Regions from separate parts of the Rahnella variigena genome, predicted to be linked through region 4. Evidence: predicted binding sites of a transcription regulator. Region 4 holds the regulator's gene; each other region holds the start of a gene.
The links. The regulator PurR, encoded in region 4, represses purine synthesis genes. The targets are predictions, from matches to a motif close to CANGCAAACGTTTGCNTG.
Positions count from the first base shown of each region.

Region 1: a site for PurR is predicted at 1,716-1,733, ahead of purT (formate-dependent phosphoribosylglycinamide formyltransferase). Genes of this name have one in related genera too.
Region 2: a site for PurR is predicted at 1,882-1,899, ahead of CKQ54_RS03630 (nucleobase:cation symporter-2 family protein). Genes of this name have one in related genera too.
Region 3: a site for PurR is predicted at 1,087-1,104, ahead of carA (glutamine-hydrolyzing carbamoyl-phosphate synthase small subunit). Genes of this name have one in related genera too.

Region 1 covers NZ_NSDJ01000001.1:2,407,981-2,411,156, reverse strand. The annotation lists gene dbpA (ATP-dependent RNA helicase DbpA) at 160-1,542, opposite strand; gene purT (formate-dependent phosphoribosylglycinamide formyltransferase) at 1,804-2,982, shown strand; gene CKQ54_RS11225 (YoaH family protein) at 3,082-3,176, opposite strand, start outside.
Region 2 covers NZ_NSDJ01000001.1:785,556-788,731, reverse strand. The annotation lists gene CKQ54_RS03640 (PTS sugar transporter subunit IIC) at 1-446, shown strand, start outside; gene gltS (sodium/glutamate symporter) at 502-1,713, opposite strand; gene CKQ54_RS03630 (nucleobase:cation symporter-2 family protein) at 1,954-3,176, shown strand, end outside.
Region 3 covers NZ_NSDJ01000001.1:1,449,171-1,452,346, forward strand. The annotation lists gene dapB (4-hydroxy-tetrahydrodipicolinate reductase) at 28-849, shown strand; gene carA (glutamine-hydrolyzing carbamoyl-phosphate synthase small subunit) at 1,327-2,499, shown strand; gene carB (carbamoyl-phosphate synthase large subunit) at 2,517-3,176, shown strand, end outside.
Region 4 covers NZ_NSDJ01000001.1:2,544,239-2,547,414, reverse strand. The annotation lists gene CKQ54_RS11930 (C40 family peptidase) at 1-80, shown strand, start outside; gene cydH (cytochrome bd-I oxidase subunit CydH) at 256-345, opposite strand; gene purR (HTH-type transcriptional repressor PurR) at 680-1,705, shown strand; gene punR (DNA-binding transcriptional activator PunR) at 1,756-2,661, opposite strand; gene punC (purine nucleoside transporter PunC) at 2,798-3,176, shown strand, end outside.

The sequences.
Region 1 (3,176 bases), 140 kb from region 4:
TGCCGGAGCCGTGGACCTTAAAAATAATAGCCCCACTAATGGCAAGGTCATCGCTTGCGTTAGATAATATAATCCTCAACAAGGCAATAACACAACATTAACAATATGACGTTCGATTCAAAGATAAGCCGTTAACGTAAAATTATCAGCGCAAAGCCTTTATCGTAAAATGATGGCCTTACAGTTTTTGCCTTTGATTTTCCCTTCCTGCAAACGCTGCAATGCTTTCTTCGCGCTTTTCTGGCGGATCGCCACATAGGCGTGAACCGGGAACATATCGATTTTACCGACTTCAGCAGCGGTTAGTCCTGCATCGCCTGTCAGCGCACCGAGAATGTCGCCGGGACGGATTTTGGCTTTGCGGCCGCCATCAATACACAATGTCGCCATTTCAGGATCCAGCGCCACCGGCGTTGCGGCCAGCGCCTGAGCAGCAGGCTGCCAGGTGAAACGCTGACGGGTATAATCTTCCAGCGCGGTCACACGCGGCATTTCCTGCGGCGTCACCAGGCTGACGGCCAGACCGCTCGTTCCTGCACGGCCGGTACGCCCCACGCGGTGAACGTGAACTTCCGGATCGAAAGACAGCTCGTAGTTGATCACCAGTCCCAGCTGTTTAATGTCCAGCCCGCGCGCGGCCACGTCTGTCGCTACCAGCACACGGCAACTGCCGTTGGAGAAACGTACCAGCACGCGATCGCGATCACGCTGTTCAAGGTCGCCATTCAGCGCCAGCGCGCTGATGCCTTTCGCTTTCAGGTCATCACAAACATCCTGACAGTCACGCTTGGTATTACAGAACACCACGCAGGACGTTGGCTGATACTGATACAGCACCGCAGCCAGCAGGGATAAACGCTGTTGCTTACCGGCTTCAATGAAGATTTGCTGAATATCGGCAATGTCATCTTCACCTTCGATTTCAACCTTCAGCGGCTGACGCTGGAATTTGGAACTGATGCGCTCAATGCCGTCCGGATAGGTCGCGGAGAACAGCAACGTCTGGCGGTCCTGCGGCGTATAGCTGACGACATCCTCGATATCTTCACTAAAGCCCATGTCCAGCATGCGGTCAGCTTCATCCAGCACCAGCACTTTCAGCTCGTCGAGCTTGAGCGTGCCTTTACGCAGGTGTTCCTGAATACGGCCCGGCGTACCCACCACAATGTGCGGCGGATGGACCAGGGATTCGAGCTGGGGCCCGATCGCCTGGCCGCCACACAGGGTCAGAATTTTGATGTTCTGGGTAAATCGCGCCAGACGACGTAACTCTTTACTGACCTGATCGGCCAGTTCACGAGTCGGACACAGCACCAGCGCCTGAGCAACAAACTGTGAAACGGTAATGCTGTTCAGCAAACCAATACCAAAGGCGGCCGTTTTACCGCTGCCGGTTTTGGCTTTAGCGCGAACGTCCTGACCTTGCAGAATAGCAGGCAAAGAGGCTTCCTGAATCGGGGTCATTTCGGTGTAACCCAGTTCATTCAGGTTGGAAAGTTGCTCAGCGGGCAATGTCAGGGCAGAAAAGGAATGCGTGCTCAAGGCGATAACTCTTTATGTGAGGCAAAAATCGGGGCAGCGGCAGGAAGCCTGACGCCATGGTTTGGCTAAATGATAACAGAGACGCTCACCGGCTGCCTTAAACAGCAGAAAACAGGCTGAAAAAAATCCTGTAAAACACATTTTTGTTGCACAGAGAATTTTACCTGACGTGCCGCGCAATCGTTTTCGTCGCCGTTTATTTCAGATATACTGCGCGCCGAAATTCCTGTTTTCACTCATCACAGATCTGGGTACGAAGCTATGTTAACCATTGGTACTGCACTGCGCACCGGCGCCACCCGCGTCATGTTATTAGGCTCTGGCGAGCTGGGTAAAGAAGTGACCATCGAATGTCAGCGTCTTGGCCTGGAAGTGATCGCCGTTGACCGCTACGCCGATGCACCGGCGATGCAGGTCGCTCATCGCAGTCATGTGATTAACATGCTTGACGGCGACGCGTTGAAAGCAGTTATCGAAAGTGAACGCCCTGATTTTATCGTGCCTGAAATCGAAGCCATCGCAACCAGCATGCTGGTTGAGCTGGAAAAACAGGGCCACAACGTGGTGCCTTGCGCCGAAGCGACCCGGCTCACCATGAACCGCGAAGGCATTCGCCGTCTGGCCGCTGAAACCCTGGAATTACCGACATCGACGTATCAGTTCGCTGATAATGAAGCGGCTTTCCGTCAGGCCGTCGATGCCATCGGTTATCCGTGCATTATCAAGCCGGTCATGAGTTCTTCCGGTAAAGGCCAGAGCCTGATCCGCAGCGCCGATCAGTTGCAGACCGCATGGGATTACGCGCAGCAAGGCGGCCGTGCAGGCGGCGGACGCGTGATTGTTGAAGGACTGGTGAAGTTTGATTTCGAAATCACTTTACTGACCATCAGCGCTGTTGATGGCATTCATTTCTGCGCGCCAATCGGACACCGTCAGGAAGACGGCGATTACCGCGAATCCTGGCAGCCACAGCAGATGACTGAGCTGGCATTGCAGCGTGCAAAAGACATCGCGGAGAAAGTGGTGAAAGCGCTGGGCGGCAAAGGCCTGTTCGGCGTTGAGCTGTTCGTGTGCGGCGATGACGTGATTTTCAGCGAAGTCTCCCCTCGCCCGCACGACACCGGTATGGTGACGCTGATTTCTCAGGATCTGTCCGAGTTTGCGCTGCATGTGCGCGCGTTCCTCGGCCTGCCTGTGGGTAAAATCCGCCAGTTCGGCCCTTCTGCATCTGCCGTGATTCTGCCGGAACTGACCAGCAATAACGTCACGTTCAGCGGTCTGGAAAATGCGCTGACGGGCTACAATCAGGTTCGTCTGTTCGGCAAGCCGGAAATCAGCGGTAAGCGTCGTCTGGGCGTGGCGCTGGCGATTGCAGACAATGTTGAAGACGCCGTGGAACAGGCGAAAAAAGCGGCCGCTGCGGTGGTTGTTAAAGGCTAGACGATTCAGAATGCTGAGACGAAAAAAAACCGGACGCCTGAAAAGGGTCCGGTTTTTCTTTGTCATGACGTAAGCAGTGACGCAAACCGTCAGTCAGTTTTATTCGTCTTCGTCATCAAAAATGACGGTTACGCGGTCGCCTTTATGCGTTTCGCGAATTTCTTCTGCAACGGTCGCAATGGCTTCGCCGCTGC
Region 2 (3,176 bases), 1.8 Mb from region 4:
GCGGCTCCGGCGCAACCATCGGGCTGGTGTTGCTGTTTTGTCGCAGCAAGTCGGCGCATCTGCGCACAATGGGCAAACTCAGTCTGGTTCCCAGCTGCTTTAACATCAATGAGCCGGTGATCTTCGGCACGCCAATTGTTATGAACCCGGTATTTTTCATCCCCTTCCTTCTGGCACCGATGGTGAATGCCGTCATTGCCTACACTGCGGTTAAAACCGATCTTCTGCCGCATATGATTTCACTGGTTCCCTGGACATCTCCGGCGCCGATTGGCGCAGCCTGGGCAATGGGCTGGGATTTCAAAGTGTCGATTCTGGTCGTCATGCTGATGGCGCTTTCGATGGTGATTTACTATCCGTTTTTCAAGGTTTATGAAAAACAGCTGATGGCGCAGGAGAAAGCCGCTGAAGCGGAAGAGGTGTTTACGGAAAAGGCAGCACAGTAAGCGATAAATCAGAAGGAAAGGCAGGCACAGAAGCGAAACTTCTGTGCCTGTTTTTTTAACTGAAAGCCGGGAATATTGGCAGCATCAGATACAGTTTAATGACGATCGCATTCGCAATATCAATGAAGAATGCACCGACCATCGGCACAACCAGGAAGGCCAGATGCGAAGGACCAAACTGGTTGGTGATCGCCTGCATATTTGCAATCGCCGTCGGCGTTGCACCCAACCCGAAGCCACAATGTCCGGCAGCCAGTACCGCGGCATCATAGTTTTTGCCCATTACGCGATACGTTACGAAAATCGCGTAAAGCGCCATCGCGATGGTCTGTACGATGAGGATTGCCATCATCGGCAAAGCCAGTGACGCCATTTCCCACAGTTTCAGACTCATCAGTGCCATCGCCAGGAACAATGACAGGCTGACATTACCCAGTACTGAAACGGCCCGGTCGAAAACACGATAAAAACCGAGCCACGCCATGACGTTGCTCAGGATCACACCCACGAACAGAACACAGACAAATGTCGGAATTTCGAAGGCAGACCCCTGAAGCAGGCTGGCAAAGTAAGTTCCAGCCATCAGACATATCGCGATCAGCGCGATCGTTTCCACCATCACCAGCGGGGTGATCATTCGCCCGATGGTCGGTTTTTCAAATGCGCTGGGATCGGCGGCATCTTCCGGTGTGCCGTTTGGTGTTGAAGAATGGCTGACCAGATAACGCGCCACGGGACCGCCGATAATTCCACCTAACACCAGGCCGAAGGTCGCGCAGGCCATTGCAACTTCCGTCGCGTTTTCAAAGCCATAACGTTCGATAAACAGCTTGCTCCACGCCGCACCTGTTCCGTGACCGCCAGAAAGTGTAATCGAACCGGCCAGCAGCCCCATCAGCGGATCAAGCCCCAGCATTTTCGCCATCCCGATACCGATGGCGTTTTGCATCAGTAACAGGCCGATCACGACAAAGACCAGAAGAAATAAAGATTTGCCGCCTGCACGCAAGCTGGAAAGATTGGCATTCAAACCAATTGTCGCAAAGAACGCCAGCATCAGGGGCTCTTTCAGGGACATATCAAAGCCGATTTCCAATCCGAACATCTGATTGGCAATCAGCAACAGCAAAGCGACCAGTAACCCGCCGGCAACGGGCTCAGGAATAGTGTATTTCTTTAGAAATTTGACCGACTGGACGCATTTTCGTCCTAAAAGGAGTACCAACGTGGCGGCAACGAGCGTGCCGTAGGTGTCGAGTTGAATCATTGAAAAACTCCATTTTAAAAAAATATCCAAAAATATTATTGAGTTATAAACATCTCATTTAAGTATCATTTCCCCAGAGGCTGAATTAGAAGTCATTAAAGCTGCGATAAGCAAGAAAAACAGATCGTAAATCTCCCCTTAACCCAAACTCCCCATCAAAAATTGCCGATAGCAAACGATTGCTTTTGTCGGTAATTTCAATAAAAATGCCCGCTTTGCCGCTTATTGGAATGCCACAACATGAGTTCGCAAACCGCAGAACAAGAAACACAGCCATCTGACCTCTCACGCCAGCAAAAAAGTGAACTGATTTACCGCCTCGAAGATCGTCCGCCACTTCCTCAGACGTTATTTGCCGCCTGTCAGCATTTGCTGGCGATGTTTGTTGCGGTAATCACACCGGCATTGCTGATTTGCCAGGCCCTGGGTTTACCCGCGCAGGACACACAGCACATCATCAGCATGTCGCTGTTCGCCTCTGGCCTCGCTTCCATTTTGCAGATTAAAACCTGGGGGCCTGTCGGTTCAGGTTTACTCTCCATTCAGGGTACCAGCTTTAACTTTGTGGCACCGCTTATCATGGGCGGAATGGCGCTGAAAAATGGCGGTGCCGATGTCCCGACCATGATGGCGGCGCTGTTCGGCACCCTGATGCTGGCTTCCTGTACTGAAATCATTCTTTCCCGTTTCCTGCATCTCGCACGCCGCATCATTACGCCGCTGGTTTCCGGCATCGTGGTGATGATTATCGGGCTGTCACTGATTCAGGTCGGACTGACGTCTATTGGCGGCGGTTACTCCGCCATGAGTGATCACACTTTCGGCGCGCCGAAAAATCTGTTGCTGGCTGCCGTGGTGCTGGTGGTGATTGTTCTGCTGAACCGTCAGCGCAACCCTTATCTGCGCGTGGCATCTCTGGTGATCGCCATGGCCGTGGGTTATCTGGCGGCCTGGATGATGGGGATGTTGCCCTCCGTCGCGCCAGCCACACAGACAAACTGGATAACCTTACCGACGCCGCTGTATTACGGTCTGGGCTTCGACTGGAATCTGCTGATCCCGCTGATGCTGATTTTCATGGTCACGTCGCTGGAAACTATCGGTGATATTACCGCGACCTCAGACGTTTCGGAGCAGCCGGTCAGCGGCCCGCTCTATATGAAGCGCATCAAAGGCGGTGTTCTGGCAAACGGCCTGAACTCAATGCTGTCTGCGGTATTTAACACTTTCCCGAATTCATGTTTCGGGCAAAACAACGGCGTGATTCAGCTGACCGGAGTTGCAAGCCGCTATGTCGGTTTTGTTGTCGCTCTGATGCTGATCATCCTTGGGCTGTTCCCTGCCGTAGCGGGTTTTGTGCAACATATTCCTGAACCGGTTCTGGGCGGCGCAACCATCGTGATGTTCGGTACGATCGCGGCTTCCGGCGTGCGTATTGTTTCCCGGGAGCGCCTTAACCGCCG
Region 3 (3,176 bases), 1.1 Mb from region 4:
CAGAACCCCTATAAGAAGAGAGTAATTATGAGTAACGCTGATATTCGCATGGCCATTGTTGGCGCAGGTGGCCGCATGGGCCGGCAGCTGATTCAGGCCGTATCCGATGCCGATGGTGTGGTGTTGGGCGCAGCGCTGGAACGTTCGGGCTCTTCCTTAGTGGGTGCCGATGCGGGTGAACTGGCCGGTGTCGGTACTATGGGCATTAAAGTGCATGACAATCTGGATGCTGTGACGAATGACTTCGATATTTTGATCGACTTCACCCGTCCGGAAGGCACGCTGGCGCATCTGGAATTTTGCCAGAAGCACCATAAAGGCATGATTATCGGGACCACGGGCTTTGATGATGCCGGTAAGGCCGCAATTAAGCAGGCTTCGGAGATCATTCCTGTCGTTTTTGCCGCCAACTTCAGCGTTGGCGTGAATGTTGTCCTCAAGCTGCTGGAAAAGGCGGCCAAAGTCATGGGCGATTACACGGATATTGAAATCGTGGAAGCGCACCACCGTCATAAAGTTGATGCACCATCAGGTACAGCACTGGCGATGGGTGAAGCGATTGCCGGTGCATTAGGCCGTGATCTCAAAGAGTGCGCGGTGTATGCCCGTGAAGGTTATACCGGTGAACGTGATCCAAAGAGTATTGGTTTTGCCACGATTCGTGCAGGCGATATCGTCGGTGAACACACCGCGATGTTTGCAGATATCGGTGAGCGCGTTGAGATAACGCACAAGGCTTCCAGCCGCATGACATTCGCAAATGGCGCTGTTCGTGCGGGTAAGTGGCTTTACTCACATAAAACCGGTCTTTATGACATGCGCGACGTGCTTGGTTTAGACGATTTGTAAAAGATGATTTAGATGTGATGTGGTTGTTTTGGTCATAATGTTTTGATAAAAGGGCAGTTCCTTGATTGCCCTTCTCTTTTTATTAAAAAATAAGTGTTTCGCTTATTTTTATCTGTGTGTTCTCATTTTTATAGTGTTTTCACTGGTTTTATCTGATGTATTGCATGTTTTTTGAACGCGACCACTCTCCGGTTCTGTAACAATTCCCCTTTTCTCGTCATTTTCCACACATCCTCTCCCGCAAACGGTTACTATGACGACTTAGTCACTATTTTTATGCCAGTCAGAGAGCCTTTTCTCTGAGTTGTACGAAAAGAAGAGAAATATTGGTGCTTTTGGTAGACAAACCGTACTGCCATCATTAGAATGCGCGCAATTTGCCAAAAATTGCCTTTGGGAGCGATTTTTGCATTGATTTAGATCGGGTTATCTGAATTAATATGCAGATATTGTGATTTATTATTCTTGGAGGATGCTTTGATAAAGTCAGCGCTATTGGTTCTGGAAGACGGAACCCAATTCCACGGTCGGGCCATCGGGGCAGAAGGGTCGGCAGTGGGGGAAGTGGTCTTCAATACGTCGATGACCGGTTATCAAGAAATCCTCACTGATCCTTCCTATTCCCGCCAGATTGTCACTCTCACTTATCCCCATATCGGTAATGTCGGCACTAACGCCGCTGATGCAGAATCCTCCGCAGTACACGCTCAAGGCCTGGTCATTCGCGATTTACCTCTGATTGCCAGCAATTACCGCAGTGAAGAAAACCTCTCTGATTATCTCAAGCGCAACAACATCGTTGCCATCGCCGATATTGATACCCGCAAACTGACCCGCCTGTTACGTGAAAAAGGCGCACAGAACGGCTGCATCATTGCGGGCGATTCACCGGATGCTGAACTGGCGCTGCAAAAAGCCAAAGCATTCCCGGGGCTGAAAGGGATGGATCTGGCGAAAGAAGTGACGACGACAGAATCCTACAGCTGGCAGCAAGGCAGCTGGACGCTGGAAGGCGAACTGCCGGAAGCGAAGAAATCTGAAGAACTGCCATTCCACGTGGTGGCTTACGACTACGGCGCGAAGCGTAATATCCTGCGCATGCTGGTGGATCGCGGTTGCCGCCTGACAGTGGTTCCTGCGCAAACGCCTGCAGAAGAAGTGCTGAAGATGAATCCGGACGGTATTTTCCTGTCCAACGGCCCGGGTGACCCGGAGCCATGTGATTACGCGATCGCGGCGATCAAATCCTTCCTGGAAACTGACATTCCGGTATTCGGCATCTGTCTCGGCCACCAGTTACTGGCACTGGCCAGCGGCGCGAAGACCGTAAAAATGAAGCTCGGCCACCACGGCGGTAACCACCCGGTAAAAGATATCGATAAAGATATCGTGATGATCACCGCGCAGAACCACGGTTTTGCGGTTGATGAAACCGGTCTGCCTGCCAACCTGCGCGTGACCCACAAATCACTGTTCGACCACACGGTGCAGGGAATTCATCGCACTGATAAAGCGGCGTTCAGCTTCCAGGGGCACCCTGAAGCCAGTCCGGGCCCGCACGATGCGGCACCGCTGTTCGACCACTTCATCGAACTGATCGAAGCTTTTCGCGCTACCAATAAAAACGACGCCACTCTTACAGGCAAATAAATCAGGAGCAAGAAAAAATGCCAAAACGTACAGACATAAAAAGCATCCTGATCCTGGGCGCCGGCCCGATTGTTATCGGCCAGGCTTGTGAATTTGACTACTCGGGTGCGCAGGCGTGTAAGGCGCTGCGTGAAGAGGGTTACCGCGTCATTCTGGTGAACTCCAACCCTGCGACCATCATGACTGACCCGGAAATGGCCGATGCGACTTACATCGAGCCAATTCACTGGGAAGTGGTGCGCAAGATTATCGAGAAAGAACGTCCGGATGCCGTGCTGCCAACCATGGGCGGCCAGACCGCACTGAACTGTGCGCTGGAACTGGAACGTCAGGGCGTGCTGGAAGAATTCGGCGTGACCATGATTGGTGCGACCGCCGATGCGATTGATAAAGCGGAAGACCGTCGCCGTTTCGACGTGGCGATGAAAAAAATCGGCCTCGACACCGCACGTTCCGGTATCGCACACACCATGGAAGAAGCGCTGGCGGTTGCCGCTGATGTTGGCTTCCCGTGCATCATTCGTCCTTCCTTCACCATGGGCGGCACCGGTGGCGGTATCGCGTACAACCGTGAAGAGTTTGAAGAGATTTGCGAACGCGGTCTGGATCTTTCCCCAACCAAAGAGCTGCTGATTGATGAGTCGCTGATTGGCTGGAAAGAGTACGAGATGGAAGTG
Region 4 (3,176 bases):
TCACCTCACTGGGCGATGATTACTGGCAAGACCACTATGTTGGCGCACGTCGGGTAATGACCCCAAAAACAATCCGATAATAAACAATTCGTTAAGTCTGAAGTTTCGCTAATCAGCCATTGAATAGCACTTAACGAAGAGTTTCTGCAGGGAAGAGTATCGGCGGTAACGGTCACTGCGTAAAATTGAAAAGGGCGATTCCTGTGAAAGGTATCGCCCTTTTTTGTTGCGTCTCACTACTGTCTTAGTGCCAGATTAGTTCATCACTGCCGTGAAGCTGAAAGCGATAATCATGAGCAAAGCGCATACCGTGGTGATCAACGATAATTTCAGGTTGCTGTCCATCAAACCCCCTTTCGGATCAAGTTGTGGCGTTTCTTTTAGCCACACTAAATGTGTGCCAACGCATTTTCGCATAATTCACTTTTAAAATCTTCTGCTGAATGAAAATGTGAACATGACAATTTTACTTCCACTTTCATGCATTATAAGAGAAAATTGTCGGTTAACACGCCTGTGTGCCGGTCGATTTCACCCGAGAGCATTTCACGCCTCATTCTGAAGAATCCACCCAATGATTACACTGCCCTTTTAGATGTCCGCAGTGTAATCAGCGCAAGCAAACGATTAACATAATGCTAACGTGCTGAAGCACGGAAGTTCAGGAGTCATTCTTTACATGGCAACGATTAAAGATGTCGCAAAGCGCGCTGGCGTTTCCACTACAACCGTGTCGCACGTCATCAATAAAACACGTTTCGTCGCCGAAGAAACCAGGGAAGCGGTGCTGCTTGCCATTAAAGAGCTACATTATTCGCCGAGTGCCGTAGCCCGTAGTCTTAAAGTGAATAACACCAAGACGATTGGTCTGCTGGCAACCTCCAGTGAAGCGCCCTATTTCGCCGAGGTGATTGAAGCCGTCGAGAACAGCTGCTTCTCCAAAGGCTATACGCTGATCTTGTGTAACTCGCACAATAATCTGGAAAAACAACAGGCCTATCTGCAAATGCTGGCGCAAAAACGCGTCGATGGTCTGCTGGTCATGTGCGCGGAATACCCTGATGAATTACTTAATATGCTTGAAGAGTATCGTTCGATTCCGATGGTGGTCATGGACTGGGGCGAAGCGCGCAAAAACTTCACCGACAGCATTATCGACAATGCTTTCGAAGGCGGATATATGGCCGGACGCTATCTGATCGAACGCGGGCATCGTGATATTGGCGTGATCCCGGGACAACTGGCGCGTAACACCGGCGGCGGTCGTTTCCAGGGTTTTGTCAAAGCGCTGACGGAAGCCAATATCCCGCTTCGCGAAGAATGGGTGGTTCAGGGCGATTTCGAGCCGGAGTCAGGTTATCAGGCGATGCATAAGATTCTGATGCAGAAACAACGCCCCACCGCCGTCTTCTGCGGGGGTGATGTCATGGCGATGGGCGCAATTTGCGCCGCTGATGAACTCGGATTGCGCGTCCCGCAAGATATTTCGGTGATTGGTTACGATAACGTGCGTAATGCGCGGTACTTCTCTCCGGCACTGACGACCGTCCATCAGCCGAAAGAACGGTTGGGTGAGATGGCCTTTACTATGTTGCTCGACCGCATCGTCAGCAAACGTGAAGAATCACAGACCATCGAGGTGCATCCGAAACTGGTTGAGCGTCGTTCGGTGGCCGATGGCCCGTACCGTGACTATCGCCGTTAATGTTTGCCTTTAATCTTTTATAACGCCTGCTTTTGCAGGCGTTTTATTTCTCAGTCCCGCAACCATTCACGGTTCATCGTTTCTGTATCACCCATATATTCCAGCAACCACGCCAGTGAAGGTGACGGATTACTCTGGTCCCACGTCAGGCAACACGGGCTGTCAGGGAAGGTATTCTCCAGCGCCAGAACCTGCAATGTCTGCTGCTCAATGCGATGGCTCACGCGATGTACCGGCATCATTCCCACACATAAACCTTCACTCAGACATTCAAGCGCGCAGGTCCAGTCCGGCACAACCAGACGCCGCTGGTTATCGAGTGTCCAGGTATCACGCTTGGGCAACGTCCGCGAGGTATCTTCAAGACACAATGCGGGATAAGGCCTGAGCTGGTCATCACTGAGCGCACCCGGTAACTGCGCCAGCGGATGCTGCGGGCTGACCACGCAGTGCCAGTCCATAAACCCCATGTCGCGAAAACTGAAACGACCACCAACCGGTATCGCCCGCGTCGCACCGATTGCCACATCAGCACGTCCGTCAACCAGTGCGTCCCACACACCATTAAACACTTCGGAATGAATAATCAGTTCCGTATCAGGAAAATGACGATAGAAATCCAGCACCAGACGCCGGGTTCTTGCCGGTTTAACAATTCTGTCGACAGCAATACGTAACTCGCCCCGCCAGCCGTTGGCAACCTGCTGACACTGGCGTCGTGTAGCTATCATTTTTTTTATCAGAACCCGCGCTTCATCAACGAAAACTTTGCCCGCTGGCGTTAAAACGACGTCGCGGTGTCGACGTTCAAACAAGGGCACCGCCAGCCATTGTTCGAGCTGACGAACGGTATAGCTGATGGCAGAAGGCACCCGATGTAGATCCTGTGCCGCCGCACTGAAGCTTCCGGTTCTTGCCACCGCATCAACGACTTCCAGAGCGTATTCTGACCACATATTTTAGCCTTCAATATTTTTGATAGCAGAGTGCAAATATTAACGTTTCACAACGCTGTTATCAAAGCGTTAAAATCTGCCTCCGAACAGATCCCTGCATCAAATCATCTGCAATAAATAAATTAACGAGATAATAATGAAACCCTCCTTTGGATTTATGCTCTATCTGGCTGGCCTGAGCATGCTCGGCTTTTTAGCCACAGATATGTACCTTCCTGCGTTCAGCGCAATGCAAACTAGCCTGATGACCAGTCCGGGAATGATCAGCGCCAGCCTGAGTATTTTTCTCGGCGGATTCGCCATCGGACAATTGCTGTGGGGACCGCTGTCAGACCGCATTGGCCGCAAACCGGTTTTACTGCTCGGTCTGACACTGTTTGCCGTCGGCTGCCTGGGCGTGATTTGGGTCGAGAACGTGCGCGCCCTTCTGGCGCTGCGTTTCTTACAGGCCATGGGCGTCTGTGCCGCCGCAGTGACCTGGCAGGCAATCGTGGTGGACCGTTTTTCAGCGGATG